DNA from 4 places in the Psychrobacillus sp. FSL K6-2836 genome. Region 1 is predicted to be linked to each of the others. Evidence: riboswitches for the same ligand, from Rfam matches in the RefSeq annotation. Region 1 holds a riboswitch; each other region holds the start of a gene.
The links. Region 1 has a riboswitch for S-adenosylmethionine ahead of MKY37_RS10980 (cyclase family protein). Riboswitches for the same ligand answer to the same signal wherever they lie in the genome.

Region 2: it holds a riboswitch for S-adenosylmethionine, as region 1 does, so the genes downstream of both, MKY37_RS12205 (acyl-CoA dehydrogenase family protein) here and MKY37_RS10980 (cyclase family protein) in region 1, are expected to answer to the same signal.
Region 3: it holds a riboswitch for S-adenosylmethionine, as region 1 does, so the genes downstream of both, MKY37_RS07390 (methionine biosynthesis PLP-dependent protein) here and MKY37_RS10980 (cyclase family protein) in region 1, are expected to answer to the same signal.
Region 4: it holds a riboswitch for S-adenosylmethionine, as region 1 does, so the genes downstream of both, metA (homoserine O-acetyltransferase MetA) here and MKY37_RS10980 (cyclase family protein) in region 1, are expected to answer to the same signal.

What each region holds. Positions count from the first base shown of each region.
Region 1 covers NZ_JBBOOM010000001.1:2,336,584-2,344,754, reverse strand. The annotation lists gene MKY37_RS11000 (M55 family metallopeptidase) at 1-606, opposite strand, end outside; gene MKY37_RS10995 (hypothetical protein) at 842-1,195, opposite strand; gene MKY37_RS10990 (BCCT family transporter) at 1,438-2,931, shown strand; gene MKY37_RS10985 (5-methyltetrahydropteroyltriglutamate--homocysteine S-methyltransferase) at 3,092-4,192, opposite strand; gene MKY37_RS10980 (cyclase family protein) at 4,208-4,945, opposite strand; SAM riboswitch class I at 5,039-5,138, opposite strand; gene MKY37_RS10975 (protein-tyrosine phosphatase family protein) at 5,206-5,631, opposite strand; gene corA (magnesium/cobalt transporter CorA) at 5,719-6,681, shown strand; gene MKY37_RS10965 (hypothetical protein) at 7,389-8,171, opposite strand, start outside.
Region 2 covers NZ_JBBOOM010000001.1:2,563,865-2,572,035, reverse strand. The annotation lists gene MKY37_RS12215 (FAD-dependent oxidoreductase) at 1-578, opposite strand, end outside; gene MKY37_RS12210 (catalase) at 771-2,807, opposite strand; SAM riboswitch class I at 2,968-3,068, shown strand; gene MKY37_RS12205 (acyl-CoA dehydrogenase family protein) at 3,169-4,350, shown strand; gene MKY37_RS12200 (transporter substrate-binding domain-containing protein) at 4,621-5,472, shown strand; gene MKY37_RS12195 (amino acid ABC transporter permease) at 5,692-6,408, shown strand; gene MKY37_RS12190 (amino acid ABC transporter permease) at 6,421-7,134, shown strand; gene MKY37_RS12185 (amino acid ABC transporter ATP-binding protein) at 7,148-7,903, shown strand.
Region 3 covers NZ_JBBOOM010000001.1:1,597,194-1,605,364, forward strand. The annotation lists gene MKY37_RS07355 (short-chain fatty acid transporter) at 1-104, shown strand, start outside; gene MKY37_RS07360 (acyl-CoA dehydrogenase family protein) at 271-1,464, opposite strand; gene MKY37_RS07365 (saccharopine dehydrogenase family protein) at 1,467-2,624, opposite strand; gene MKY37_RS07370 (aldehyde dehydrogenase family protein) at 2,629-4,119, opposite strand; gene MKY37_RS07375 (TIGR00266 family protein) at 4,278-5,084, shown strand; gene MKY37_RS07380 (TetR/AcrR family transcriptional regulator) at 6,015-6,188, opposite strand; gene MKY37_RS07385 (hypothetical protein) at 6,503-6,703, shown strand; SAM riboswitch class I at 6,788-6,894, shown strand; gene MKY37_RS07390 (methionine biosynthesis PLP-dependent protein) at 6,978-8,096, shown strand; gene metC (cystathionine beta-lyase) at 8,096-8,171, shown strand, end outside.
Region 4 covers NZ_JBBOOM010000001.1:69,256-77,426, reverse strand. The annotation lists gene abc-f (ribosomal protection-like ABC-F family protein) at 1-476, shown strand, start outside; gene MKY37_RS00420 (hypothetical protein) at 628-1,077, shown strand; partial or broken gene MKY37_RS00415 (cache domain-containing protein) at 1,099-1,686, shown strand; gene MKY37_RS00410 (methyl-accepting chemotaxis protein) at 1,681-2,628, shown strand; SAM riboswitch class I at 2,694-2,799, shown strand; gene metA (homoserine O-acetyltransferase MetA) at 2,874-3,782, shown strand; gene MKY37_RS00400 (general stress protein) at 4,160-4,597, shown strand; gene MKY37_RS00395 (hypothetical protein) at 4,639-4,785, shown strand; gene MKY37_RS00390 (LysM peptidoglycan-binding domain-containing protein) at 5,138-6,652, opposite strand; gene MKY37_RS00385 (metallophosphoesterase family protein) at 7,048-7,752, opposite strand; gene MKY37_RS00380 (hypothetical protein) at 8,075-8,171, opposite strand, start outside.

The sequences.
Region 1 (8,171 bases):
TATTGCCTCCACAACTTTTTCTCTAAGTAAAGCTTGTGATTTTAAAGGATGTAACGTCTTTACAGCTGAACGAGAAATAGACTCTTTTACCACGGCAGTCACCACGCCAGGTAGAAGAGCCTGCGCTTCCCTACACGCACCGTCGTCTCCTGCCACCAGAATAACGGGCACGCCATAATGTCCTGCTACATAAGCATTTAGACCTAGCTCTCCAATCACTACATCATTTATGTACATATTACGAACCCCAAAAATCATCGAGTGACTCATCACCCCCGGTTGTCCGGCTCTTGAATGATAACCAGCAAACACTGCCCCTAAATACGTTTCGTCTAGTGCATGCACCATTGAATAGGGCTTAAAATCTCCTGTGATTAAGGAAGCATCTGGATGTAACTCTTCTACGAGAAGATTATTCATCTTAGAATGACTATCATTGACTAATACTTCTTTTATACCTTTTGATAAAGCACCTTCTACAATGGCATTTGCTTCTTGGGTCATTATACGTCTCGCCCGTTCGTAATTATGCTTATTAGACTCTACAAACGTGTAATCTGGTAATCCTGTTATCCCTTCCATATCTACCGATAAAAAAAGCTTCATATAATTCCCCCATGTCCTTCTATTTTTCTTTTATAAACCGAAATAATTATAAACTCTATCAAAATATACTGAAAATTACAATATATCTAAATACATAGATAATAATTTATTTGAGATTTTTTATATAATGTAAGACGTTTAGTAAGACTAGATAAGAAAAGCAAATGCACTTTTTAGATAAAAGGCATTTGCTCTTGTTTTCTATATAACGCAGAAATACTACAATATCGATGAATTATCTATTCTGACCTGGGAAGAACTGTTGCTGTCCGAATGGTTGTTGCCCAAATTGTTGTCCGAATGGCTGACCAAATGATTGTTGTGGAAACTGTCCTTGTTGCATAGGAAATGCTTGCTGACTTCCAGGTGCCATTACATTTTGATTTGTCACTGTGTAATAGTGCTGAGGGACGTTTACGATATGTTCTCTATTCACATTTACAATTGGATGGATAACAGGTTGCATTCTTGGTAAGAACGAATCACGCACTCGGTATTGTGGAGGACAAACAACTGGTTGCGCAGCTGGTTGATGCCACTGCGTTTGGTGACAGGAATTACAGGAACAGGGTTGACGATGTTGATTCATTGTTAATTCACCTCCTTCTTGCACTACTATTAGTAAATGCAAGAGGACAGGAAGCAAACTAGACAAATATCACCATTTGAAAAAAATAAAAATAGCTTTCGAAGCTTTCATTTAAGAAAAGGAAGTTTCAATATCATCTAATATGGAAATACTTAAAGGAACTAAGTATAAGTGTATTGGTTGATTCCATAATATTTTATTAGTATAGTTAACGGTTTAACTTTAAAAATGTAGGGGGAAACATGAGAAAATTATCAAAGGTATTTTATATTACCATGAGTTTAATAGTTTTAGCTGTCGGATACGGAGCTTTAGCACCGGCAAGTTTTGAAGCTATTACTACGACTATTAAGACTTTTGTTGCTTCGTCATTTGGTTGGTACTACATGTTACTTATGACGTTTATGTTAGTATTAAGCATCTTCTTCATCTTTGGTCCATACGGAAAAATCCGTCTTGGAAAAGATACGGATCGTCCACAGTTTTCAACTATTACTTGGATTGCTATGCTATTTTCTGCTGGTATGGGGATTGGGCTTGTCTTTTATGGGGCAGCTGAACCTTTATCGCATTATGCTATCGATCCTGCGACAGCAGAGCCAAATACTAGTGCGGCTTTTAAAGAGTCCCTGCGCCAAACTTTCTTCCACTGGGGATTCCACGTTTGGGCAATGTATGGGGTTGTTGCGCTATCACTTGCATTCTTCCAATTCCGTATGGGAGAACCTGGCTTAGTCTCTTCAACATTAAAACCTATTTTCGGCAAAAAGATGGAAGGACCATGGGGTACTCTCGTAGATGTACTCGCTGTCTTTGCTACAGCATTTGGAGTTGCTACTTCTCTTGGTTTTGGAGCTGTTCAAATTAACGCAGGCTTAAACTTCTTGTTCGGTTTCAAAATTGGGATCACATCTCAAGTCATTATAATTGCGGTTGTGACCGTCCTATTCATGGCATCCGCTTGGTCTGGACTAAGTAAAGGGATAAAATATTTGTCCAACACCAATTTAATATTAGCTCTTGCTTTACTTGGTTTTGTCATTATTCTTGGACCTACCTTGCTGATTTTCGATATGTTTACGGATTCTTTTGGTGGCTATTTAGGAAATATTGTACAAATGAGTTTCCGTACATCTCCATTAAATATCCACAATCGAGAATGGCTCGAAAATTGGACAATCTTCTATTGGGCCTGGTGGATTTCTTGGGCACCATTTGTAAGTATGTTCATAGCCCGAGTATCTAAAGGTCGTACGATTCGCGAGTTTGTTACTGGTGTCCTTGTAGCACCTACTTTACTAGGAGCAATTTGGTTCTCGGCTTTTGGTACGACGGCAATTGACTTTCAAAAGAGAGGGATTGCAGACTTAGCCCAAGTATCTATTGATTTGACTATTTTTGAAATGTTCAATTTGATGCCTCTTTCCACTTTTGTTTCTATTTTTGCTGTCATATTGATTGCTTCATTTTTCATTACATCTGCAGATTCTGCCACTTTCGTTCTTGGTATGCAATCGACCCATGGATCACTGACACCACCGAACAAAGTGAAACTCGCTTGGGGATTTTTATTATCTATTATCGCAATTATATTGTTATCCGTTAATGGATTGGATGCATTGCAAAATACAATAATTATTGCCGCCTTACCGTTTTCATTTGTCATGCTGCTTATGATTTTTTCTCTTTTGAAGGCATTAAAAGCAGAAGCAAAAAAAATGAAAATAAAAAAATAACTAAAATGCCAAGGGTTCTTTTATTCCCTTGGCATTTTAGTTATCTTAATTAGTTACTTTCTTTCCCATTATCAAATGAGATGCGAGAAAGAAAGTTATATTTTACTCGTCTACAGTCTTCTACAAATGAGTATGGAAGGTAGTCGAAATGTTACACAGATTAGCCCCAAACTTCTTTTGAGATATCAACGATGTATTTTAGTTTTTCCCATTGTTGTTCTTCGGTAAGCTTATTCCCATGATGAGTGGAAGCAAAGCCGCATTGTGGGCTGATACTCAGCTGCTCAAGCGGAACATATTGAGTTGCCTCTTCAATACGAGAAAGGATATTTTCTTTGTTTTCTAATTCACCAGTTTTAGAAGTGAAAATACCTAGCACTACTTTTGCTCCGCCGTTTGGAATATATTCGAGTGGCTGGAAATCCCCTGAACGATCATCATCATATTCCAAGAAAAACCCATCTACTTTTTCTTTTGCAAACAACGTTGGGGCTATTAAAGCATAGCTTCCACCGAAAGCCCAAGTTGATTGATAATTTCCGCGGCAAAGATGCGTTGTGATTACTAAATCTTCAGGTTTATTTTCTAGAATGCCATTTACGACACGAAGAGCAAGATCGATTAAGTATTCTCTTTCCCCTTCTTTATACGGAATGTCTGGGGAAGATAGACCCGCAATATAAACATCATCGATTTGTAGATATCTAACCCCAGCTGCATAAAAGGCTTGAATAGTTTCTTGATAAGCTACAATGATATCTTTGGCAAAGTCTTCTACATTTGGGTAGATATTTTCGTCTCGGATTCCAGGGTGGAACAATTGGTTAGGACTTGGAATAGTTTGTTTGGCAACTGCTCGACCAGCTACAATCTCATTAAAATCAATAAAGTCTTGAATAAATGGATGATTTGGGTTGAAAGAGATCTTACTAGTATTGCGAACTTCATATTTTTCAGTTTCTATCCCTTCAAATTTATATCCTTTTTCCGGTACATATCCTTCAAACCCATTCAAATGTTCTAAGAAGTCTAAATGCCACCAGTCACGACGAAATTCTCCGTCCGTCACAAGCTCTAGACCCACCTCAATTTGTTTATCAACTATTCGATGGATTTCTTTTGTTTCTACTTCTTTTAACTTTTCTCTTGTAATAGTTCCCTCCTTATACTTTTTTCTTGCTGTCAGTAAACTTTCTGGTCTTAACAAACTCCCTACATGGTCCGCTCTGAATGGTGCCTGAATAGCTGTTTTAACTGTCAATTTATCTCTCTCCTTTTATGGTAAAATCGCAAATGATCGAACTGGGAATCCAGAGGCTTTCTCCGGCTTCGGAACGATGTTGAATATAATGGCTCCTTTTGCAGGGAGCTTATCTAAGTTCGTTAATAACTCTATTTGATAAGTATCTTGTTCAAGCACATAATATTCCCCGTGTAATACACCATTTTTTAGATAATCCACACTTGAGTCAGTGTCAAATGTTTCATGTCCAATAGCCTTAATCTTTCTTTCTTGAAATAAAAACTTTAATGCTTCCAATCCCCAACCTGGTGCATGGTTATTACCATCTTCGTCTTTATTGTTAAATGCTTTTTCGTCAGGCCAACGTTTACTCCAATCAGTTCGAAGTGCGACAAATGAGCCTTCTTCGATTTTTCCGTGTGCTTTTTCAAATGTGAAAATATCCTCCACGGATAAAGTGAAATCATTATCTTCAGCCGCTTCTTTTGACTGATCAATGACGACTAATGGTAATACGAGTTCTTTCAATTCGAGTTCTTCTAAGTAACGCGTATCTCTCACAAAATGAATAGGTGCGTCTATATGTGTGCCATATTGTCCCGCAAATTGAAAGCTTTGTGCAAAGAATCCATCGTCATGATTAAATAATGTTTCTATTTCAGCTGCCTTAAAAGCTGAAAAATGTGGTGAATCAGCTCCGAATATGTGTGTTAAATCTACCCACTGCTTTTCTTTTAATGTGTTGAAGGCTTTTAATAATTCCGATGACATACTTGATTTCTCCTCCTATTTTTATAGTTTAAATCAAATAAAACCCCTTCTTAGAAACAAGAAGAGGTTTACACGTCACCAGTGATTATTCTCTTCTTATCTTCAAGCTAACGCTTCTGGAATTAGCACAGTACAAAATTGCCTGTTGCTGAGGTATCATAGGGCCAAGTCCCTCCACCTCTCTTGATAAGAAAGTTGTTTTATTTGATTAATACCTAGTATACGAATAGAAATTATATAAGTCAACAGTAATTTTCAATTTATTTAGAATATATTCTTTTTAAAGACTCGCGCTGGTCTTCTTTTAGGTTTATCTTTGATCGGATTGCTTTGGCTTTTCCCACAGCTTCCTCTACTGTTTCTGCTAGATTTAACTCCATTAGAGTAGCAACTGCCATTGTCCCGGCTCTTCCCCCTCCTGAAGTACAGTGAAAGTAGATATTTTTGCCTTCATTATATGCTTGAACAACTTCATGAACAGTAGCCTTTATAGAATCATCCTGTTGGCTTTGTCCATCCAAAATTGGTTGATGTACCTTTAAACTTTCTGCAGGATGATTGTTAGACGAAACCCTTAAATCGAAAATAACATCTATATGCTCATTTGCTAATAAAGGTTCGACACCATCTACTCCTCCTACAAATATACGATTAGGGATTAAAGCTTCATAATTATTCTTTTCCATAATAACTCTCCTTTGTTTTAGATTCATTATAACAGGGAGACTATGAGATAATAAGAAAAGAGATTGTGATGAAAGTGAGTGATTCCAATGATTCGAACAATCGGTATAACGACTGATCATGAAATAGTAAGTGACTTTCCTTTAGAGGATATAAAACAAAATAAGTTTGAATGGTACTGGATTGATATCGGAGAACCCTCCAAGGAAGAGGAACTTATACTTAGTTCTTTTTTTCATTTTCACCCACTCGCTATTGAAGACTGCTTACAAAGACTGCAACGCCCTAAGGTGGATTATTATGAAGGATACAACTTCTTTGTTTTGCATACGTTTAACGAGGAAACATTAGAGGCAGAAGAGTTAGACATGTTTGTTGGTCAAGATTATGTAGTGTCCTTTCATTTCCATCCAATGCATGAAATGGAGCAAGCACGAGAGCGTATTAAACAGAATCCACAAGGCTGGGGTAGAGGTGCTATCCATGCAACTTATCATATTGTCGATAAAGTGGTGGACGCCTATTTTCCGATTGTCTACAAAATTGAAGACTACTTAAATGCTGTAGAAGACAAGCTCACTTATGATATGCGCCATTTTTCGATGGATTTGGTGTTTGATCTTCGAGGCGATTTACTCCGATTAAGACGTACAGTTATTCCTATGAGAGATTTACTTTATCGAATTTTAAATTCAGAACGAATGAATTTACAACAAACAGAGCACACCTACTTTGCAGATATTTACGATCATTTAATACGACTGACAGAGATGATTGAATCGAACCGGGAACTTACCGCCGATATCCGGGATAGTCATATGTCGATAAATTCTAGTCGGATGAACCGTATTATGATGATACTAACGATTGTATCAACCGTTTTTATCCCCTTAACGTTTATCGTGGGAGTATATGGAATGAACTTCAAGAACATGCCCGAGCTTGAGTGGAAATATAGTTATTTTGTAGTGTTGGGCGCTATCGCTCTCATTGCTGTTTCAATGCTTGGTTGGTTCAAATACAAGGGATGGTTTAACTTGTTTAAAGATTAATATAAAGAAAAACCGGGCAAAAAACTCCCGGTCCTTTACGTTCAAAACCTATTTCTAGAGTTTCCGAAGTGCTTTGGACAGAATTGTCGCTATATTATTACCGAGTGAATTTTTAGAGATGCTACTTTCCTATTCATATAGGGGATGACAGTCTAAGTACGCGACATCGTGGTGCTCCTGCGCAAAGCTCGTCGCAAAATAAAGAAACATTTCGCAACGACTGCCTGACCCGCATCGTGCAGGCCCCGAAGATGCAATTTCGTTCGCTATTTCGCTTCTTTAAACACTTACTGCTTTTTTTATTTCCACTAGTATAAAAGAAAATCTACTTTCTTCTACTAACATTGGATAATCGCATTTCTAATTCAAAAGATATTGCAAATAATTTGATCACTCTCTATAATTTGACCAATCTTATCTTCTAATTAATAACCTATGCTAAATCTTCTAGTGAAGTACTAAACATTAATTGATTGCAGTGGAAGGTGGCGACTCCGGCAGGATGAGTGAGACAGATGAACCAGCACAAGCGAACGCGGAGCGTCGGTGATGGTTCATCGCTCACCCTGCGGAACGCGTCCACCTGAAACGGAAATCACAGTATTATACATTTACTCAAGTACCAAGAATCCAGTGTTACACTACATTTTTATATTGTTTCTGGTATATGAAAAAACGAGCAAATTCTATATGAACTTGCTCGCTTTTTATTGACTGGCTGTCCAGTAGTAAAACAACGCTGTAAAAGTAAGTCTTTCTGTATGCGTCAAATTATGGGCAAGCGATACATGAATATTCATCGCCTGCACTTCAAAGGCGGGATGCGTAGCATATAGAAATATTCCAAACCGATACTTAGCTAATCTATGGCCGTCTAAGTCATTCACATCAATATCTCCATACATACTTTTAGCTTCCATTTGAAGCAACTTTTCGTTATTTGCATCAAATACAATAGCTCTATTTTTTATGGACATTGATGGCAGAACAATAGTAGTTACATGCAGATTATTATGGTCACACACCTTTATTTCTAAAAATTTCAGCCTATTTTTAATGGTGAATTTAGAAACTAACTTCTCGTCCATTGTTTTTAATTGATAAGTAATTGGAAAGAACATACCCGTTTTAAAAATATTTAATGTCGATAGTTTCCTTCGAAGAGGCTGTTCTTCAGTAGGGTTGATTTTATATAAGCGTTCACCTGTACTGGATACTAAATAAGTTTGAGGGATTAGTGAAACATCTCGTTGAAAATTGAGTTCTTGAACCGGAAAATCAGCTGAGTAATAATCGCTGTCTATTTTCTTCTCATCCGGCAACTTTTCTGATGCATGTTGAAAGAAAAAAGATGAGCTATACAAAACAAATAACGCAAAACCAATGGCAAAATGATTTTCAAAGTCCTTCCACATGACATCTCTAAAAACTATAAGTAAAACTATGTATATTGCTACTAAAAGTATCGATCCAAACTTTGTATATTTGGC
Region 2 (8,171 bases), 230 kb from region 1:
CATGCTACATCGCCATCAAATATGCCTGCAAGCTGATTGCCTCTTTGAATAATGCGTACCTTTTTCCCAATACTCACAAAGTTTTCGGCCATTTCTAATCCGATATATCCTCCACCAATAATAGTAACCTGTTGAACATTTTCTAAATCAGCAATAATCGCCTCTGTATTTGGAATCGTTTTAATCGTATGAATCCCTAATAAATGACTACCATCCCATTCAGGAATTACTGGGGTAGCGCCTGTTGCTATTAGTAATCGATCATAATTTAATATGAAGTTATCTCTCGTTTGCAGTATGTTCCCTGACACTGTTTTATTTATCGGATCGACATTCGTCACTTCGTATCCTGTTTTTGCATCAATACCATATTTACTTCGGAACATTTCAACACTTCGAGCTATGACATCTGTTGAAGAAGGTACATGCTTTCCAACTACATAGGGTAAGCCACACTGCCCATAGGAATAGATATGCCCTTTTTCCAACGTTGTAATTTGAGCACCTGGATCGTTACGTACAATTTCCATTGCTGCACTCATCCCTGCTGCATCCCCACCGATTATTACGTAGTGCATGAAATTTTCCTCCTTTGACTTTCCTTATTACTCTTTCTATTTCCTGAGACAACTTTCCTTCCAGTATTAGTGAATAGTTACTTTTGTTATACACTATATTTTTTTGTGTTCCTCGGGAATAGATAATTATATTAATATCGTATTCTATGTAAAAAGGCATGCCCTATAGGACATGCCCGATTTAAAAGTATTTTATACTACTCGATTCCAGAAACGATGCGTAGCAATAGCTTTCAAGAAACTATCCACAAAGCTCTTTCCAGTTTCTTTGCAGAGAACGCCGGCTTGACCAGTAAAGTGAAGATTATCGACTAGTTGTTCTCCACTAAATGTAGCACCGATCGGCTTGAAATGTGCATAGGCTTCCTTGATGAAATATGAAGCCTCTTTTTCAAACATAGCTGTTTTACCATGCGAGCTTGCTACATACACTGCATCAAACAATACAGAATCAGCAGTTAAGAATGTATGGTCTACCGGTAGTAGCGTCCCATCTGCTCCAGTAACTGATCCATGATGATCACTCACTATTTCCGGCATTGTTCCTTCTGCTTTTAAGTCTGCAAGAATCATAGCTAAATCCTCGTCAAACCCTTCTCCCACTAACACAGCAATTTTACGTGTTTGGGCTTTCATAATGGTATTTAATTGACTAAGTGCTGGGGAAGATTTTGTATTATTAGAAGTACTTACGCCTTGCACTACTAGTCCTAAATTTTCTGCTACCTTACTCGCTAAGTCAAAATCTACATGTGCAAACATTTCCAGTACTTGTTGACGAACGGTCAATTCTTTACATTTACCAAGCTCGAAGCTGAATGCACTAATAATATGTTCTTTTTCTGGATCACTCATGCTATTCCAAAATAACGTAGCTTGTGAGAAATGATCTTTAAAGCTCTCACTTCGAGCTCGAACTTTACGAGCATCTATCTTTTCCTGATAATGCGTATACCCGCCTTCCGCTTCACTAACAGGTGCTGGGGTATTTCCAGCAAGAGAGTTTTTATGGTAGCTCACTCTTCCTACATTAATCGATTGCCTACCATATCCATCACGTTGGTTGTTATGGAATGGGCAAACAGGTCTGTTTATCGGTAGTTCATGAAAATTAGGTCCACCAAGACGGATTAATTGTGTATCTGTATAGGAGAACAATCGCCCCTGAAGTAGCGGATCATTTGAGAAATCTATTCCTGGTACAACACTTCCTGGATGAAATGCAACTTGCTCTGTTTCGGCAAATACATTATCTACGTTACGATTTAATGTCATCTTCCCTAAAATTTTCACCGGAATTTCTTCCTCGGGCCATAGTTTAGTTGGGTCTAAAATATCAAAATCAAATTTAAATTCATCTTCCTCTGCAATTAGTTGGACCCCAAATTCATACTCTGGATAGTCACCATTATCAATCGCATCATATAGGTCACGACGATGGAAATCCGGATCTTTCCCATTTAGCTTTTGTGCTTCATCCCATACAACCGAATGGGTACCCAGTAAAGGTTTCCAATGAAATTTCACAAAATGGGATTTACCTGCCTCGTTTATGAATCGGTATGTATTTACACCGAACCCTTCCATCATGCGGAAACTACGTGGAATCGCACGATCCGACATAGCCCACATTATCATATGCGCCGTTTCCTGATTGTTGGCAACAAAATCCCAGAACGTATCATGAGCAGTAGCTGCTTGTGGTATTTCATTGTGTGGTTCTGGTTTCAAGGCATGGACCAGGTCCGGGAATTTAATAGCATCTTGAATGAAAAAGACCGGAATATTATTTCCTACTAAATCATAATTCCCTTCTTCGGTATAAAACTTCGTCGCAAATCCTCTAGCATCCCGCGCTAACTCACCAGAACCACGTGATCCTGCCACAGTAGAAAATCTTACAAATACAGGAGTCTTTGTACCAGGTGTTTGTAAGAATTTCGCTTTTGTAAATTCACTCGCTGATTCGTATAGCTCAAACTCTCCATGAGCCGCATATCCTCTAGCATGCACTACACGTTCTGGAATTCGCTCATGATCAAAATGCGTCATCTTTTCACGGAAATGAAAATCTTCTATCAAAGTGGGTCCTCGTTCTCCTGCTTTTAAAGAAAATTCATCCTCAGATATTTTTAGACCCTGATTCGTAGTCATAGCTTGACCTTGATCATCCACACGGAATTCTTCTAATTGTTCATTTTTGTTGTTTCCATTTACTTTCTTATCCAAGCTATCTCCTCCTCTATTTTTATCTTCTCTTTTTTATTACCCTGTATGAACTTTCAAAAACCCTTTAAATAAAATCTATTATCAATTCCGATTAAATTTATCGGAATTGCTATTGACTTCATCTAGATGAAGTAGTAAGATTGTTTCAACAACTCCATACTACTTATTAAGAGAAGCTTAGGGACTGGTCCGATGATGCTTCAGCAACCGCCAAATCAATGGTATGGTGCTACTTCCAGCAAGAAACTTGAGAGATAAGTGCACAAAACTACTTACTCTTTTCGTTCTGGGAAGGGTTTTTTATTTCCCTTAATACCTACTTAACTAATATGAATAATAAAAATTAAAGGAGACGACAACTTTGAATAACCTGTACATCAAAACGGAAAAACAGCAACTATGGATCAAACGTTTATATGAGTTAGAAGATAAATTTAAAAGTAAATCCGCTGAAATTGATGAGCAATCTATTTTTCCAAAAGAAAACGTGGAGGATTTGATCAAGCTTGGATATGCAAGCCTTACTCTACCCGAATCATATGGCGGTAATGGATTTTCTGTCTACGATATGGTTCTTTTACAAGAAACACTTGCTAGCTTTGATGCCAATACGGCTTTATCTGTAGGTTGGAGCTTAGGTGTTGTTGGTGAACTATTCGAAAACAAACTTTGGACGAAGGAGAAACTAGACTTTTTTGCAGCAGAAGTATTAAATGGTGCACTCGTAAATCGTTCCGTTAGTGAAGCTCAAACCGGAAGTCCAACACGGGGGGGTAGACCTGGAACTACTGCCATAAAAAACGGAGATTCTTGGGTATTAAATGGACGTAAAATATACACGACCGCTTCCCCAGTACTTTCCTATTTTTTAACATCTGCTTGGATTGAGGAAAAAGAAAGAGTCGGTTTCTTCCTTATTCCTCGTAATACAGAAGGTCTTTCCATTGAAGAAACCTGGGATGTTGTATCCATGCGCGGAACTAGTAGTAATGACTTAGTACTAAATAACGTAATCGTTCATGAGTCGTATTTGGTAGAGCTCCCTGAATTCGCTAATGGCGGGAAGATAAATGGTTGGTTGCTACATATACCTGCGACCTATCTCGGGATCGCTCAGGCAGCAAGAGACTACGCAGTACATTTTGCGAATACACATTCACCGAATAGCCTGAATGGACCTATAGCACAGCTGCCAAATGTTCAGCAGCTCATTGGAGAAATAGATTTAGAACTTACGAAGGCTAGATTAGTCATTTACGGAGTTGCCTCTGCCTATGACAATGAGTCTACAAAAGAACTACTATCCAACGAAGTAAGCGTAGCGAAGCATATTGTTACTAATTCAGCTATCACTATTGTCGATAAGGCGATGCGTTTAGTTGGCGCCAAAAGTTTGCAGAGAACAAATCCACTACAACGTTATTACCGCGATGTCCGAGCAGGACTCCATAATCCTCCTATGGATGATATGACGATTAAAAAACTGGCACTTTCAGCTTTAGAAGAAGTAAAAGTGAAACTTCAATCAGTGGTCCCACGCTGATTGTTAACGGAACTCAGGCAAATTACGCCGCATCGTGCGGCAATGCCTGAGTGGCCAACATCCTGTTGGCTCGAGGCTCGCAGGATGCGAGTCACATAGACGAAGCCACACGACGTCGCGCTTTTCGTCTATGTTCTACGGCGGGCTTTTACGGGCAGTTGATCTACCATTACCTTTTTGTTACTTTTGCCATGTCTTGAAACGATAGTCATACTGCCCGTAAAAGCGGGATAAAAATAAAAACTTAGTAAAACGATAAGGAGAATGAATATGAATAAGTATTTTAAATTGGCGGTAGTTGGATTTGCTTCCATTGCAATTTTAGCAGCTTGTAATTCTGGAGAGGCTTCTACTTCATCAGAAGGTGGAGATGTTCGTAAGGTAAAAGTAGCATACGACATGGCTTCCAAACCTATCTCTTGGTTAGATGATAAAGGAAATGCTACTGGATACGACGTAGAGGTTATGAAATTAGTTGACGAATTACTTCCTGAATATGAATTTGAATATGTAGGTACTACAAGTGATGATCTATTAATCGGAGTAGAACAAGGTAAATTCCAGGTTGGAGTAAAAAATGCATTTTTTACAGAGGAGCGCACAGAGAAGTTTATCTATCCTAAAGAGTTTCTTGGGTTAAGTAGTGCTGGTCTAGTATTAAAAAAAGAAAATGAAGGTATTAAAACTTTAGAGGATTTTGCATCCGCTGGATACTCTTTAGCACCTATTGCCGCAAATAATGCCCAATATACAGTAATTGACGAATACAACAAAGCAAACCCTGATAACTCAGTTAAACTAGACGCAGGTGATGCGTTTACTGTAGACGTAGTTCAATGGGTCAATGAAGGTCGCGTTGACGGTGGAGTTATTATTGAAGGACCATTCCAAAAACAAGTTTTAGATGAAACTGGACCTTATTACAACTTAAAAGATGAAGTTGTTTACAATGAGTTCGCTGTTATTAAGACGTGGCCATTATTCAACAAAAAAGAACAAAAATTTGCTGATGCATATGACAAGGCTATTAAACAATTACAAGAAGAAAAGAAAACGAATGAACTTAGCACAGAATTCTATGGTCGAGATCTTTTTGAAGTATTAGATCAAGTAGAAAGATAAAGTGAAACTTCAATCAGAGGAGTTCTTCATCCCACTTATTGTTAGTTTTACCATTCGGGCTTTTACGGGCAATTGATCTCCCACTTATGCTTTGTTGCTTAGTCCATGCCTTGATGTGTGAGTTATACTGCCCGTTGATGCGGGATAAGATAGGATTCCTATAGAGGCTGTTTAGCGTAGGATGCGCTGGCAGCCTTTCAAAATTTTATGGGGGGAATAATGCGTAATATGGAAAAATACTTTGATATAGCATACATATGGAATTCACTACCAGTATTGCTACCATTTTTAAAAGTAACTTTTATGGTTGCAGGATTGTCCATTATTTTCGGGACTTTTCTCGGTTTGATCCTTGCTGTGATGAAGCTTGGGAAGAGTAAAATTGCTCAAAAAATAGCAAATTTCTATACAACCATTTTAAGATGTACTCCATCTATCGTGCTACTATTTTTAGTGTATTACGGTGTGCCTGCCATAGCCGATAATTTCGGATTGTATTTACATGATTTAAATACAGCAGTATTTGTAGTCATTACCTTCACCCTACAATTTGCAGCTATTATGTCGGAGGTTATTAGGTCTGCCTATGAGTCCATCGAAAAAGGGCAATTTGAAGCCGCTGTTAGCGTTGGTTTAAGTCCCTTTCAAGCGTATAGACGGATCATTTTTCCACAGGCATTGGTCGTTGCATTGCCTAACTTTGGAAATGGTCTTATCGCATTACTTCAGGAGGGGTCTCTTGCTTATACGATCGGCTTAATCGATATCGTTGGTAAAGCAAATTTAATCATTGCAGCAAACTATAATACGCATGCTTTAGAAATTTTCATCGCTCTTGCGATTGTTTACTGGGTTTTATCTATAATTATCGAAAAATTCTTTGGAAAGCTTGAAAAAGTATTTAGCAAAGGAAAGCATACGATTAACACAAATTAAGGAGTGTAAATAATGTCGGAAGGTTTAAATTATACATTTTTAATAGACACATTCTTTGTTGCATTATCCGGTGTGCCAATTACGCTTCTTGTTACGATTGTAGCTTTGCTTATTGCACTACCTTTAGGCTTTTTATTGGCTTTAACACGCATCAATCAAGTGCCCGTATTAAACTGGTTCTCAAGGATATACGTTTCCTTCGTAAGAGGTACGCCAATTATTATTCAAATATTTATCGTTTATGCAAGCGTACCTTTAATACTCTCTCTTTTCTTTGAAAGATACAACATCAATATAAACGTCTACGATATCAACCCTATTTGGTACGCTTTTATCGTTTTTTCTTTCAGCACAACCGCCATATTAATTGAAGTATTTAGATCAGCTTTAAGTACTGTCAACAAAGGACAGCTAGAAGCAGCGCAATCAGTTGGCCTCTCAAATTTCCAAGCCTACCGCCGAATCATTATACCTCAAGCGCTAGTCGTGGCAATGCCAAATATTTGTACAGCTACCGTAAATCTAATAAAAGCTACATCACTCGGTTATGCAATGTCTCTACAGGAAATCACATTAAAGGCAAAAGTAGCAGCAAACGTAGGTTATAACTATGTGGAAGCTTATATAGATATTTTCCTTGTATATATTATTCTGTGCAGCCTTGTCGAATACGGATTTAAACTATATGAAAAACGCCTACGCAGATACAAATATGTGAGCGCTTAAGGAGGGGTATCGAATGTTAAAGATCAATGATATTCATAAATCATTTGGAAAAAATGAGATATTAAAGGGAGTAGACCTATCCATTGATAAAGGTGATGTAGTAGTCATTCTTGGTCCTAGTGGATCTGGAAAAACGACATTATTACGTTGCATCAACTTTTTAGAAAAAGCCGATAGTGGTAAGGCAACTTTTGGCGATTTACAAGTAAATTTGCATGATGCCTCTAAAAAAGATATCCACACCATCCGACAAAAAACAGCTTTCGTATTTCAAAATTATAATTTATTCAATAATAAAACTGCTCTCGAAAATGTAACAGAGGGTCTCATCATCGGTCGTAAAATACCTAAATCCGAAGCAATTGATATTGGAAAAAAAGCTCTGGACAAGGTAGGTTTATCTGACAAACATGATTCCTATCCTAGTCAGCTTTCCGGTGGTCAGCAGCAGCGTGTTGGAATCGCACGAGCAGTAGCATTAAACCCCGATATTATTCTATTTGATGAACCAACCTCTGCACTAGACCCCGAGTTGGTTGGAGAAGTACTAACAGTCATGAAAAATATTGCCAATGAAGGTACTACTATGTTAGTCGTTACACATGAAATGTCCTTTGCAAAAGATGTCGCAAACCGAGTTATCTTTATGGATGGTGGAGCAGTAGTTGAGGAAGGTACACCTCATGATATTTTCGTAAGTCCAAAAGAAGAACGCACGAAGAAATTCTTAAAACGCGTATTACCAGAGGATTATACGTTTCATATTTAGGACAATAAGAAGCTGGTCTTCTAAGAACAGAAAGGCAGATATGCCGTTGACTTCCACTCCGAGCGGACGCTTTCCGTGGGCACGGCTTCAGCAGCTTCCCTCGCTTACGCTCAATCTAGGGTCTTCAGCTCGCGCTGTTCCCACTGGAGTCGCCGCACTGTGCTCCAATCAACTAGGTCCACCTTATATAGACGAATAATTGGATAGAAAACCGCCTAAATATACATGTTTTATCCTAAAATAAATAAGGATGAAATAGACTCCGATA
Region 3 (8,171 bases), 740 kb from region 1:
CATTAGCAATTGCTGGTTTAAAAGCAAAGGATATTATGGGATACTGTGTAATTATCCTATTACTAAGTGGATTAGTTATAAGTATTGGTCTATTTTTCTTTTAAACATAGTTAGATTTCAGTAGTATTCCTATCCCTCTCAGTAAGATGCTTAAATAGAATAAATGTAAATTTACGCAGATTAAGCTCCCGAATTATTAAACGGGAGCTTTTTTCTTTATTGGTCTAGCTCTTACTTTCTGCCAACTTAACACAAAGCTAGCAATCATTTTTATTCATCAAATGGCCAATTCGGTAGCATATTGCTTAACGTTTTGTCTTCACGGTAACCGAGGACATATTCTGCCTGCATGATTGTATGAATCTCTCGCGTTCCTTCATAAATAACAGGAGCTTTTGAGTTTCTCAAATATCGCGCTACCGGGTATTCATCTGAATATCCATAGGCACCATACACCTGCACCGCATCATCCGCAGCTTTATTGGCAAAATCACATGCCTGCCATTTAGCTAGAGAAGTCTCTCTTGTATTGCGCACACCTTTGTTTTTTAGCTCTCCTACACGATATACGAGAAGACGACTCATTTGGAGACCAGCTTCCATTTTTGCAATCATTTGTTGAACAAGCTGATGCCTGCCAATCTCTTTTCCAAATGTTTGACGCTCCTTGCTATATTTTACGCTTGCTTCTAGACACGCAAGAGAAAGCCCGACTGCTCCTGCAGCTACTGTAAATCGCCCATTATCCAAAGCAGACATGGCAATTTTAAACCCTTCTCCTTCTTTTCCGAGAAGATTTCCCTTTGGCACGCGCATATTATCAAAAAACAGTTCTCCTGTATTTCCTGACTTAATGCCATATTTACCTTTAATGGCTTTAGATGAGAAGCCATTTAACGTACGCTCGACGATAAACGCACTAATACCATGATGCTTTTTAGATTTATCCGTGTATGCAAAAATGATGAAATGATCCGCCACATCGCATAGTGAAATCCATGTCTTCTGACCATTTAGGACATAGTCTTCTCCGTCTAGCACTGCTACTGTAGACATCGCAGCTACATCTGAACCAGCACCTGGTTCTGTTAAGCCAAATGCTCCAATTTTCTCACCAGTAGCCTGTGGAACTAAATACTTTTGTTTTTGTTCTTCCGATCCCCACTGCATTAAAGTCATGGAGTTTAAACCAGTATGAACCGAAACTGCAGTCCGAAAAGCAGTATCGCCGCGCTCCAATTCCTCACAAACGATTGCAAGTGAATTATAATCCATTCCACTTCCACCATACTTTTCAGGCACACATACACCCATCAAACCTAGGTCTGCGAGTCTTTTCCAAATGGCAGGATCAAATGCACCGTCTGATTCCCATTTTGCTATATGAGGAATTATTTCATTATCTACAAACTGTCGAACTGTTTTACGCAATAGCACTTGTTCTTCTGAGAAGTCAAAGTTCATCTTTACTCACCTCTAGTAATGGATTCTCTTATTTCTACACCTCTTGCTGCCATTTCTCGGATATACAATTCACCAGGAACGATTAGTTCGGGAGGATACACCCCGCGATTTTTAATGACGCTGTTTCCAATCATCTGTGCAACAACGGAAATAGTATTTGCTGTTGCTCTAGCCATTGCGGTTTCACCTGAAAGGGAGTCTTTTTTGGTCGCCATTTCATACGTAAAATTGGTAGGGACCCCGTCTTTTAAACCTTCTACGATGACCCGTAGCAATACTGCGTCCTCTTTATCTCCAAGTAGTAGCTGTGGAGTTAGGACTTCCTTCAATACATCTCGTGCCTTGATCATATTGCCGTTTACATTTACCACTGTATTTTTGTTCGTTAACCCTAAGTCTACGAGGAGTTTAAATTTATCTGCGTGCCCTTTATATCGAATTGTTTTATATTCAAGCGTATCTACATTCGGAAATGATTTTGGTAGAGTTGAAGTACCGCCAGCTGTATGGAATGCCTCTAGTTCACCATACTCTTCAAAGGTAATCGATTCTACTTCTGTAAGAGATGGTACTTCTTGACACTTCCCATCTCTTATAACGTGTGAAGCATCTGTATAATGATCGAACACCCCTTCTAATGAAAAGACGATATTGTAGCCAAAAATTCCCTCAGGCTCTACTGGTATTCCTCCAACATACAATCGAATAGCATTCACTTCATCAAGTTTGGAAGCACCGTATCCAGCTAATATATTGATCATTCCAGGAGCAACACCTAGATCAGGTATTAGTGTAATCCCCTTGCCCTTAGCTTTTTCATGAAGTATCAATACATTATCTGTAGCCCCTCCAATATGTCCTCCTAAATCAATAGAATGTACTCCTACTTCTACAGCGAGCCTAGCTATTTTTTCGTTGAACGTATAAAATAATGCATTTATCACTACATCTGCTTCTTTCATTATTTTACGTATACTATCGTCTTCGTTTGCATCAAGTCTCAATACTTCAATTTTGGAGTTTTGCAATCTTTCCTTAAACATTTTCGCCTGTCCCACATCTAAATCACATAATAAAACCTTTTCCACATTCGGGCTTAATACTAAATCACGAGCTGCTTCTTTCCCCATTAACCCTGCACCTAATACAGCAACTATCATGTAATCATCCCCCTATTACTTGAGTGTCTATTTGTGCACGCTGTAATTTCCCACTATAGTCTATATATATGCTCTTCCATTCTGTATACACATCTAATGCTGCTACCCCTGAATCGCGATGGCCATTTCCAGTTCCTTTTGTTCCTCCAAAAGGTAGGTGAATTTCTGCACCTGTTGTACCTGCGTTAATATATACAATTCCAGTATCCAAATCACGCTGTGCACGGAATACTTTGTTAACATCACTCGAATAAATCGAGCTTGATAGTCCAAACTTCACTCCATTATTTACTTCAATGGCTTCCTCTAGTGAACTCACTTCTATTAAGGAAACAACTGGACCAAAGATTTCCTCCTGTGCTATTCGCATATTCGGTGTCACGTCTGTAAATAGAGTTGGTGCGTAATAATTCCCTTTTGATAGCTCCGCCTCATTTAAAATGGTCCCTCCCGTTAAGAGAGTAGCCCCTTCCTCTTGTCCAATTTTTATATAGGAATGGATTTTCTCCAGAGCTTTTTTATTAATAACTGGACCAATTTTGACCGTTTCATCTAATCCATCGCCAATCGTTAGTTTTTCCATTTGTTCTAAGAGCATTCTTTCTAAGTCTTCTCTTACATCTTTATGCACGATAACCCTGCTACATGCTGTGCATCTTTGTCCTGCAGTTCCAAAGGCACTCCATAAAATACCCTCTACTGCTAATGGAAGGTCTGCATCCTCCATTACGATTACTGCATTTTTCCCACCCATTTCGAGGGAAACTTTCTTTAAGTGACGACCACCAAGCTCCGCTACTTTACTCCCTGTCTCTGTAGAACCAGTGAACGAAATAACCTTCACTTCTGGATGCTCAATCATAGCCGTACCAACTTCCGAACCGGATCCAAAAACTACATTAGCAACTCCAGGTGGTAATCCTGCTTCATCAAAGATCTTAGCCATTTCATATGCCATCATCGGAGTTTCTGTTGCTGGTTTCCAAATGAATGCATTTCCTGCAACAATAGCAGGGAATGATTTCCACGTAGCAATCGCAACTGGAAAATTCCAAGGAGTTATGAGTCCCACCACTCCAATTGGTGCGCGGACACTCATCGCAAACTTGTCTGCCAATTCAGATGGAGTTGTCTCGCCAAACAAACGACGCCCTTCACCTGCCATATAAAATGCCATATCAATACCTTCTTGTACTTCTCCCCGTCCCTCTTCAATCACTTTTCCCATTTCTTTTGTTAACACTTGAGCTAGATGCTCTTTCTTTTCTTTCATTATTCTTCCAATCTCATATAAATAATCCGCACGTTTTGGTGCAGGAACGAGTGCCCATTTCTTTTGAGCATTCACTGCCGCTTTTACTGCAAGATTTACATCTTCCTCTGTAGATAGCTTGACCTCTGCAAGCTGCTCCCCATTCGCAGGATTTAACACTGACGTATACTCCGCACTCCCAGCATCCTGCCATTTTCCATCAATAAAATTTGTTAATTTCATTTTATTCCCTCTTTTCACTTTTAAATGTAAACGCTTCCATTAATAATATATTCGATAATTGTTTATAAATCCCTTTAAAATATTTAGAATTTTAGAATGAAACTTTTTAACTTTCATATCGTATAATTGGTTAATAACAATTTAGGAGGAGCTAGATTATGAATAATCATGAAATAGACTACAAATTATATGGAGATGATATGCAATTTGTAGAAATTGAATTGGATCCAAAAGAAACGGTTGTTGCAGAAGCAGGCAGCTTAATGATGATGGAAGATGGCATTTCAATGGAAACTATTTTCGGCGATGGCTCCTCAGGTTCTGGTGGTAGCGGTGGCGGTCTTATGGGCAAATTAATGGGTGCAGGTAAGCGTATGCTTACAGGAGAAAGTTTATTCATGACAACATTTACTAATACCGGTAGTGGAAAAAGACATGTCTATTTCGCATCACCTTATCCAGGCAAAATTATTCCGATGGATTTAAGTCAATACCGCGGCAAAATTATTTGTCAAAAGGATGCATTTCTAGCTGCAGCTAAAGGGGTTACGATTGGCATTGAATTTCAACGTAAGCTAGGAGCAGGTTTCTTTGGTGGTGAAGGTTTCATAATGCAAAAACTAGAAGGTGATGGTCTCGCTTTCGTTCATGCAGGAGGAACTATCCATAGAAAGTCTCTACAGCAAGGTGAGGTTTTACGAGTAGATACTGGATGTCTAGTAGCAATGACTGCGGATGTAGATTACAATATCGAAATGGTCAAGGGAGTTAAAACAGCCTTATTTGGTGGAGAAGGATTATTCTTCGCTACTTTACGTGGCCCGGGTACCGTATGGATCCAATCACTTCCATTTAGCAGATTAGCTAGTAAAGTATTTGCTGCTGCCCCACAAACACCAGGTGGTGGTTCAAAAGGTGAAGGCAGTATTGCAGGTGGATTATTTAACATGCTTGGTGGGAAATAAATACTTATTTTAGAGAATGACTCGCTTTTTGGGTCATTCTTTTTTTATTGGGTTTTATAAACTTTGTTGTTGCGCATATCAGGTTAGATGTTGCGGATATACATCTGAAAGTTGCGCATACGTATTCCAATGTTGCGTGTAACCAAATGAAGGTTGCGCATAACTAATTTGTTGCGCATACTGTGCTAAACGTTGCGGATATACATCTGAAGATTGCGCATACTGTGCTAAATGTTGCGGACATACATCTGAAAGTTGCGCATACGCATTCCTATGTTGCGTGTAACCAAATGAAGGTTGCGCATAACTAATTTGTTGCGCATACTGTGTTAAACGTTGCGGATATTCATCTGAAGATTGCGCATACTGTGCTAAATGTTGCGGACATACATCTGAAAGTTGCGCATACGCATTCCTTTGTGCCTATAACTACTGATGGTTGCGTCCAATAAGCCATAAAAATGTGTCTAAGTTTGTAACACATATTCAATACAAAAAAGTCGACTTTCCATTCCCTTTTGAACGGAAAGTCGTTTTTTTAATATTGATATTGACTGGCGAATATGCATTCCCTTATATTTCCATGCTAATTAGAGCCGTGGGTGCTGCAATCATAACGGTGTCTGCGATTCATTAAAAATTGGTGCCCAACTTGCGATTCCTGAGGGGCTTCTTGCGATTTGGCTATATGATCTTGCGATTTTCGTGACTGACCTTGCGATTCGGAGGCTCTAACTTGCGATTCAGTAAAAATTGGTGCCCAACTTGCGATTCCTGAGGGGCTTCTTGCGATTTGACTATATGATATTGCGATTCTCGTGACTGATCTTGCGATTCGCGTAATGTATAGCTCGTAATAGTACCGTTCAAAACTACGAATTAACGTATCAATCATTGATATTATGGCATCTTCAGTTGTACATCTTCTTTTTATGCATGTAAACAAGTAATCAAGTGTTCGTCTTTGCCATTTGGAAAGTGATGGTAAAGGGTTTCTTTTGTAACATTACAGGCTTTTAAAATTTCATTGAGTCCTTCAGTTTTGTAGCCTTTTTGCTGAAAAAGGGTTGTAGCAGTTTCAATCAAAAGTAATTTAGTATCCATATCTGGTTTGTATAACAAATCCTAACCAACATTATAGTATTTTGTTTATTACAATAAAGGACTTTCTGAAAGCTCATGCCTACTTTAAGTTTAAAACCTGTTTCTACCGTTTTCGAGGGCTTTGGAAAGAATTATTTTTTTGAGAGGCTTGTCATGTTGGAATTTCGAAAAAGTGCAAAATATCTACGGTGACACCACTCAACTCTGCAATCATTCAGCAGATTGTTTATACCCCCTCCCTATTCCCTTCATATAATATGTGGAGGGACGCTATACCTTGGGGTTCCTACATTATAGGATGGGAGGTGTGGATGTTGAATTCTTCTACAGGTTTATGGGTCGGTTTATTAGGCATAGTCTTAGGGGTGCTAGGTTTCTTTTATGCTCCGCTTTGGTTAGGTGCTGGAGCAGTTCTTTTAGGGCTAGTAGCTTTAGCTTATTCTCACAAGTTAGTAGTAGGGTGGATATCTTTAATACTCGGTGTAATTGTTTTAATTTTGACACTTTGGTCATAATATTAAACAAAAAGCGTATTGTATTAATACCTACTACGTGTTAAGCTTATTTAAATTTAAAATTTTGATAATTTCATATATTTTTTCTTATCCAGAGAGACGGAGGGATTGGCCCGAAGATGTCTCAGCAACCAGCCAAGTCGAGGTATGGTGCTAACTCCAATAGACGTGTGACGTCTTGAAGATAAGAAGACAAACTTCGATATTTACCCGAGGGTTCTCTTCTTATTAGAGAATCCTCTTTTTTTATTTTAATTGTAAAGGATGAATATTTATGTCAAAGAACAGTATTGATACACAGTTGGTGCAATTAGGAAATCATAGTGATGAGAAAACCGGCGCTGTAAACCCGCCTATATATTTATCAACAGCATATATACATAATGGAATCGGTCAATCTACAGGATACGACTACACGCGAACTAAGAACCCGACACGCGCTATTTTAGAGGAAGGAATTGCTAAATTAGAGGGTGGAGATGCTGGCTTTGCCTGTAGTTCCGGCATGGCGGCAATACAATTAGTTTTATCCCTTTTTCGTTCGGGAGATGAGATTATTGCTCCTGAAGATTTGTACGGTGGGACGTATCGATTATTTAACCAGTATGCAGATTCCTACAATATTCGTACTTCATATGCAAAGTTTGAATCAGCTGAAGAAGTAAATGCTTTAATTAATGAAAATACAAAAGCTTTGTTTATAGAAACACCAACAAACCCTTTGATGCAAGAAATCGATATACAACTATTTGCAGATGTAGCAAAAAAGCATAAATTATTGTTGATCGTAGACAATACATTCTTAACCCCTTATTTACAGCGACCTATTGAATTGGGTGCCCATATTGTCATCCATAGTGGCACAAAATATATTGGAGGTCATAACGATGTACTTGCGGGACTTGTAGTCACAAAAGGTACTGAACTTAGTGAACAATTGCAAACCAACCATAATGCTGCAGGCGCTGTTCTTTCTCCTTTCGATTCTTGGTTATTAATAAGAGGATTAAAAACACTTCATCTTCGTATGAAGCAGCATGACACAAATGCAAAAAAGATTGCAGCTTTTTTGAAGAATGAGCATTCAATTAAGGATGTTCTGTATCCTGGTATAGGTGGTATGCTTTCCTTCCGTTTGCAAAAAAGTGAATGGGTTGCTCCTTTCCTAGAGAGTCTGAAACTAATTGTATTTGCTGAAAGTCTTGGTGGTGTGGAAAGCTTCATCACATATCCTACTACACAAACACATGCGGATATCCCAGAGGAAGAACGCAATGCACGTGGAGTTGACAGTAGCCTGCTCCGATTCTCTGTAGGAATCGAGGAAGCAGATGATTTAATAGCGGATTTGAAACAGGTATTCAATACTTTAGAAAGTGAGGTGGCTAACTAATGAGCAGCTATAAAGAATCGTTAGAAACTACCCTAATCGTGGCATCTACTCGGGGAGACTCAGAAATAAAAACTG
Region 4 (8,171 bases), 2.3 Mb from region 1:
AGGATATAAATCTACTGATACTCGATGAACCGACGAACCACTTGGATATCGATTCGAGAGAAGTACTAGAGGATGCTTTAGCGGATTTTGATGGAACTATATTGGCTGTGTCACATGACCGATATTTTTTAAATAAACTATTTCCGAAAACTGCTTGGTTGGAGCAGGGACAGCTAACTACTTTTGAGGGACCATATGAGTGGGCAAGAATAAAGTGGGGAGAAATTCAATCTAAGCAAGAAATTGGTGAGATAATAGCGGAAAAAGTAAAGATCGTACAACCTACGAAAAAACAGGATAAAGAACAAAAGATCGAAGATAAGATTTCAGCAATAGAAGAAGAAATTTCCATTTTAAAAGAAAAAATGGAGATAGAAAGTGACTGGGAAATATATGAAAAGCTATTGGAATCTATCCGGTCAAACGAACAAAAATTAGAAATTTTAATGATGGAATGGTTGGAGTATGAAGGATGATAACTATTCCGAAACTCAAACTTAATATCTAAAATCCTATAATGTTATATTAACATTCTCATATATTGAACCGATATTATAGTATAAATATACTTATATATGAAATATTCATATCGGGGCATATTCAATACTTGCAGAAAGAAGTTGTAACATGAGGAAATCTATTAAGTGGAAAATAATTGTTGCTGTAATGGCTTTAATTATTATAAGTATGGCACCATTAATAACAATTAGTACGAGCACTATAAGCGAAAAGACGAAGAAAGATTTAATTGATCAAAGCCATGTTATAGTTGATGAGATGTCGACTACCATTCAGAATTATTTAGCTGTATATGAAAAAGGTCTTCTACAATTATCCACTTCCAATGAAATTGTAGATTTTCAAAATAGCGCTAAAGCGACTGATCACATGTTAGCCAATCAATTAGAGAAACAATTAGATATTAGATTTAATGAATTTGTTTCTTTATATGACGCTGTGGCTTCTGTGTATATAGCTCTACCAGATAAATCGATCGAAATAATTCCGGAATCAGACCTTGGAGCAGGTTTTGATCCTACTTCAAGGGAATGGTATATAAACGCTGTTTCAAACTAAGATAGTTTTAGCTGGTCAAGACCTTTTGTAGATGCTGCTACCGGGGAATATGCTATTTCTGGTGCAAAAGCAGTTATTAAAGATGGTAAAGTGGTCGGTGTGCTTGCTATTGACATTCTACTATCGAAGTTAACAGAAACAATAGCAAACAATGATTTAGGCTATGGTGGCTATCCGATTATTGTGGATGCGGATGGGAACGCTATCGTTCATCCAACTTTATTTGGTGAAAATCTATCCGAGTATTCATCCGTTGAAACGATGATTTCTAACTCCACTGATAATGGAGAGATAACTGACGTAAATGACGGTACTATTACTATATTTAGCTCATTACCAGGATTAGATTGGAAACTAGGGGCTGTTTACGAGGAAAGTAAGATAAATCAAACTGCAGACAGCATTCGTACATTGCTTATCACTATTGTATTATCTATTGAGGCATTGATATTTATTGTCTTATATTTCATCATCAGTCGTATTTTAAAACCAATCGAACAGCTAAAAAAGTTGATGGATTTTATTGCTGATGGAGATTTAACGGTTCAAGCAAATATAAAAACCAAGGATGAAATTGGTCAGTTAGCAATAAACTTTAACAAAATGGCTACAAATATGAATGAAATTATTCAAGTAGTAAAACAGTCGGCTAATAACGTGCAGTCGAATTCTGAAAGTTTAAGTGCAGTAGCGGAAGAAACAAATGCTTCTGCGGAACAAGTATCTTTAGCTGTTAGTGAAATCGCAGAAGGTGCCTCCAAATCCGCAGAAGATGCTGGAGAAGTAACGGAGAGTTCAGTTCACTTAAGTGAACAAATCAATCTTATCAATGAAAAATCAGTAATGATGACGGAGATAGCTACAAAAGCAAACACCATGAATACAAATGGACAAAAGCAAATGAGTGAATTGAAAACATCCTTTCATAGCTGGGAATCTAATCTTACTTCTATGTCTACGTTGTTTACTACTTTAGAAGTTAAAGTAAAAGCGATTAGTAGTGTTATGGAAACTATTATGGAAATCTCTGCACAAACGAATCTGCTCGCATTGAATGCAAGTATTGAAGCAGCTCGTGCAGGGGAGCATGGAAAAGGATTTGCAGTTGTGGCAGATGAAGTACGAAAACTTGCAGAGCAATCTGCAAAAGCAACAGAGGTAGTAAAACATACTATTACAGAACTACAAAGTGAATCCCATATTGTGGGGGAACAAATGGCAAACACCATTAAAACGTTCCAAAAACAAGGGTCTATTGTAACCGATACGGAAGTGACATTCAGTGAAATATCTTTGCTGATGAATAGTTTGCGAACTTCCATTGATACAGTGTCAGCAGAAATCGAACAGATTTCCAACTATAAGGATCAAGTCGTAGATACAATTCAAGTGATGGCCGCAACTTCGGAGCAAACTGCTGCGGCATGTGAAGAAGTGAGTGCATCATCCGATGAACAGCTTCGAGCAATCCAATCAGTAGCGGAAGCGTCTGAGACCTTAACGGAGCTTAGCGATAAACTAGCTGATGCAGTGAATCGTTTTAAAGTTTAAAAGAGGTTGAATTATTTGAAAACAAATGTTAATATTCTCTAATGAAGAACAATATAATTTAATAACTCTTATCAAGAGAAGCTGAGGGACATGGCCCGTTGAAGCTTCAGCAACCTCTGATCTGTCAGAAAGGTGCTAACTCCTACAAGATAATTTCTTGAAAGATAAGAATCGAGAGCAAAAAGTTCACCCTCTTTTCTTATTAATAGGAAAGAGGGTTTTTGAATTTAGAGGAGGAGAACTACTTGCCAATAAATATACCTAAACAATTGCCAGCAGCTGAACATCTTAAAAAAGAGAAGATATTTATCATGGATACTGATCGAGCAATAACCCAAGATATACGCCCATTAAATATAATTATCTTGAATCTTATGCCAGAAAAAGAGAAAACCGAGCTTCAATTGCTGCGTTTATTGGGAAATACATCTTTACAAGTAAATGTGACATTTTTACATATGGCAACCCATGATTCAAAAAATGTTAGTAAAACTCATTTGGATACTTTCTATACGACGTTTAAGGAGATCGAACATCGAAGATATGATGGTATGATCATCACTGGTGCCCCAATTGAACATCTACCATTTGAACACGTTAATTATTGGAGCGAGATGACTGAAATAATGGATTGGACCAAAACGCATGTGACTTCTGTTCTGCATATTTGTTGGGGGGCGCAGGCAGCACTTTATCATCATTACGGTATCGGTAAATATGACCTGCCGAAAAAATGTTTTGGAGTGTTTAGTCATCGGTTATCCGATCCAACCGTACAGTTAGTTCGAGGATTTAATGATGAATTTTACGCGCCAGTGTCACGTTACACAACCGTGTCCTACGACGAGATTAAACAAGATTCACGATTGACATTGCTTTCCAATTCAGAAGATGCAGGTGTTTTCCTAGTAATATCGATGGATAAAAAGCATATTATGATTACCGGTCACTTAGAATATGATGCAACTACACTTTCTGACGAATATCAAAGAGATATCGAAAAAGGTGTGGAAATCGATGTGCCAGAAAACTATTTTCTGAATGATGATCCAACACAAAAACCATTGAATTTATGGCGCTCACATACACATCTGCTTTTTTCCAATTGGTTGAATTATTATGTGTACCAAGAAACTCCATATGAATGGGAATGACTTTGAAAGGTCAGCTTAGTTATTCATGACGAAAAAGTATCTTTTTTAACATAAAGGGAAACAGTAAGGCAAATAGAACCTTAGTGTGAGTATTGATTAATTGAAAACAAGTCCATAAAAGTCGATTTCTTATTTCATGAAATCGACTTTTTTAAGTTGTAATCCATAGGTTTAAAAATCTTGATAAAACTGATGAAGATAGTATATTTTGGGTAGATAAAGAGAAATTATCAAGACTTAACCTTGCAGAGGGAATGTGAGAAGCATTTATAATATTCGTAATTTTACAAAGAGTGAAGCTTGAACGTGAATGTGTCTAAAAGAACTAAAGAACGGGTAAAGAATACTTAGCTGAAGCAAACAGGAGGTAATCTTTATTGAAAAATCATGTTATTGGCGCATACGAAAATGAACAAGAAGCTGCTGAAGTGGTTGAAGATTTAAAAGAGAAAGGCTATACAAATGAAGAAATTTCAGTTATTGGTAAAAATATAAAAGAACTATCTGGAATCACACAGGAAGTAAAATCCTCTATTAAGGATGGAGTCATTGCTGGAGCTGTAACAGGAGGAGCAATTGGCATAGCTGGCGTGATCGCAGGGTTATCCACTGTATTGATTCCTGGATTTGGCGCTGTGTTGGCTGCAGGTCCTATTATAACAACAATTGGTGGAGCAGTTATAGGGGCCAACTCTGGTGCTGGCGGGTTAAAGCATACTCTTATGGAGATTGGAGTTCCTGATGATGAAGCCGAAAGCTATTCTAATGACGCTCAGGCTGGTAAAATTCTGGTATTTCTTCATCCCAAAGAATGAGGACGGATTGAACTTTCAGATGTTTGCATTAATAACACACAGTGATTTTACAAGAAGACTCAAATGGAAAAGTATTTTATTCTTTGAAAGTACAAAGTAAAGATTTAGTTGTTGACGGGGGTAGTGGCACAGTTGGATTCTATGATGTGTATCAATATGGAGATGTTGTGGAATCAACACCAAGGTAGGTACTACCTTATAAATTGAATCACTTAAATTATGTCTTTGACTTATTAGGAAGTCACTATAAAATGCGTTTAAAAAGAAAGAGAAGTTAATTGTCTACCTCATATAGGCAATTAACTTCTTTTGCTATCTATATACTAGTGAAAAACATAAAAGTAGGATAGCAACTATTATAAGTATGCGAACATTTTTATTTGTTCTTATTGGACTAGCGCTGGGTACCGGGTTCTCATACAAGGAGAACCCGGTACCTTTTACTGAAAGGGAATAATAAAAACAACCTGAGTCCATCTAAATAATGGACCCAGGTTGAAGAAAGAGTTTCAAATTCTATAGACGGTTTCCTACTCCAAATTACTTATTGAAATGGTATACATTCCAAATATCAGGAGTTTCAGAGCCAATGTACCAAGCAGCTGCGCCGCCTAGGTTAAATTGGGTTGCGATGTTGATACGAAGTTTGATAGATTGTTTATCCTCCACCCATATTTGGTGCTTTTCTCCGTTTGCAGTATATTCTACATAATTTTGTTGGGTATTTTGATCCCAAACTTTTATAAGACGTTTTGAAGAGATAATTTGCTCTACCTCACTCATTGTGCGATCGATACTTTTCACTTTTTTTGTCGTTAAATTGGTAACCCATTCTCTTGTGTAGAAGGGTATTGCCAAGACGATTTTATGAGATGGTACATCTTTCATTAGAAGTTCAACGCCTTCTTTAACCCATGGCATAGACGCTACAGATCCCGCTACTGGGCTACCTCCCCAATGCTCGTCATAACCCATCATAATGATATAGTCAGCAGCCTGACCTAATGCTTTGCGGTCGAGACTACCAGACCAAAAAGGATCTCCGTTTTCACGAGTAACGTCAACAGATACTTTAATTCCATGTGGCTGAAGCGCTTTTTTAAGTTCGGTTACGAAGCGGACAAAATCTTGTTTGTTTTTCGGATCGATGTTTTCAAAGTCCACATTTATTCCATCGCTTTTTGTTTGGACTAAAGAATCTTTGAGAGTTGACACTAATTTTTGACGTTTTGTAGGATTACTTAATATTGAATCAGTTAAAACAGGGTCGAATTTATTCCCAAATAGTGGCCATACTTCTTTGCCCTTGCTATGTGCATCCTTCAGATATTTTGTATCGGCTGTAATGGAAACAAAAGTTCCTGTATTGCTTAAAGTATACCAACGGGGTGACACCACATTTAAATTCGAATGGTTCAATTGTTGGGCATAATTTTGGGGACTTCCATTATACTTCCAACCCATTACGATTCGTTGTTGATTCTTTTGTTTTAAAAGTGATTTATTAACCCAGCCTTTTTTACCACCTAACAACTGAACTTGTACGTAATAATCGGGAATGTTTAATTTTTGTCCGATAACTAGGTCTGCAGATTGTAGATTGTTCAATTTGGTTAGATCAGTGATAGCTACTTCGAACTTTTTGGAAATTTTCCATAAAGTATCACCATTCATAACAGTATATTGTTTATGTGTTTGTGGAATTATTATTTTCTGTCCAATTCGGATTTCTGTGGAAGTAAGCTTGTTTGTCTTTTGAAGTTCACTTATTGGAATCCCGTATTGGTTTGAAATTTTCCATAATGTATTTCCTGAAATTACAGTATGCATGATAACGGTAGAAGAGTCTCCTAAAGCAGTGGAAAGGATAGGGAATTCTTCCCCTTTTTTTAAAGTGGTGATAATAGTCGAACCTTGTTTAGGTAAACTTAATACGTTAACATTATCTATTTGAACAGTTCCAACTGAAAGGGAATTACCAGCAGCTGTACTTTTTATAGGACCAAAACTTAGAAATAAGAAAAATATAATAAAAATAGGAAGTACTTTTCTCACTTAAACCCATTCTCCTCTAGTTTGAAAGTAGTAGTATAACTTTCATAGATTACTATGAATTTAAATTAATAGATACAGGTACTTTGTGGAAGTTTAACCAATGCAAAATAGGGTGCGGTAGTAAATGCTGCCTTGATGTTGGATACCTGATTCTCCAATAATTAAGAGAATCAATATTAAAAATGGTAAAATCATTTTATCTAGTAATCCATTGTTTATGGGTAGTGAAAATGGAAAGGGGTACTAGAGCAACCGGTCCTGCATCAATTAACAAATTTTATATAGTCAATTCTGGAAGTAATAATGTTTCAGTAAATGATGGGTCTAACAATACTGTAATTGCTACTACAAAAATATTAACCCCGTTCCTTTTGGGAGGGGTTAATATAACGATTTTATTTTACCTTATACACTTTCAGACTAGGTAACTCTAAACAATTCAATTGTCCACCGTATACAGCTCCACCATCAATCCCTATGATTCTATTACTTCCAAAGTAGACATTGTAATTTTCTGCTTCTCCATGAAGTGAGCTTGTTTCTGTATGCCCAAATATGATAATCTTTTCCCCGTCATAATTTTTATAAAATTCGTCTCGAATCCACATTAAGACATGTGGATTTGTCTCAGAAATAGGTGTCGTTGGGTGTACACCGGCATGGACAAAAATATAGTCGGAGGTTTCTATGTAATTTTCTAATCCCTGAACAAATTCTAAGTGTTGCTGTAGTACAGTTGATTGTAATATTGGTTTTTGAAATTTTTCTTCACTTACAGCAAGATCAATTTCAGAGAAACCATAGCTAAATAACGTTTTATCTCCACCACACAACTTTACCCAATGGTTCCATGACCTTTCTGCTTCTGTCGTTAACGCTTTTATCATCATATCTTCATGATTACCCTTCAGTAATTGTGCTCCACTTTCTTGTAAGCTCATTACTTTTTCGATGACACCTTTTGCATTTGGTCCCCGGTCCACGTAATCACCTAATAAGATTAATTGATCATTTTCTGAATCGTATTCTACTTCGCTAAGCAATTGTTCAAACTTCTCTAATTCACCGTGAATATCACTTATTACAAGGGTTCTTTTCATTTTTTTCGCTTCTTTCTAATTGGATATGTTCTATTATTAACTATTCACAGAGTAACTGAAAACTAGTATTTCCGTCTACTGAATATGTTTCTTAACTGAGAACCTGGTACTATTCAAATGAAATGCAAAAAAAAGAGACTGGGACAGAAGTAGAAATTTTATTAATAGCGTGACTCCTGAGACTACAGGCTCAGGCCACGCCCGTGGAAAGCGTCCCTGGAATGGAAATCAATTTTGTACACAGCAAAAAAAACAGCATTTTTCTCACAGAGAAAAATGCTGTTTTGGGATTCTGTACCAGCCTCGTCACTGTTACCGATTGTTAAACACGTTGATCAGATATGGTTGCATTATTATTTGCTGCGCTAAGGGCTGGAAGATTATCATATGGTGGTCCGGTAGTTGTGCCGGCAAATAAT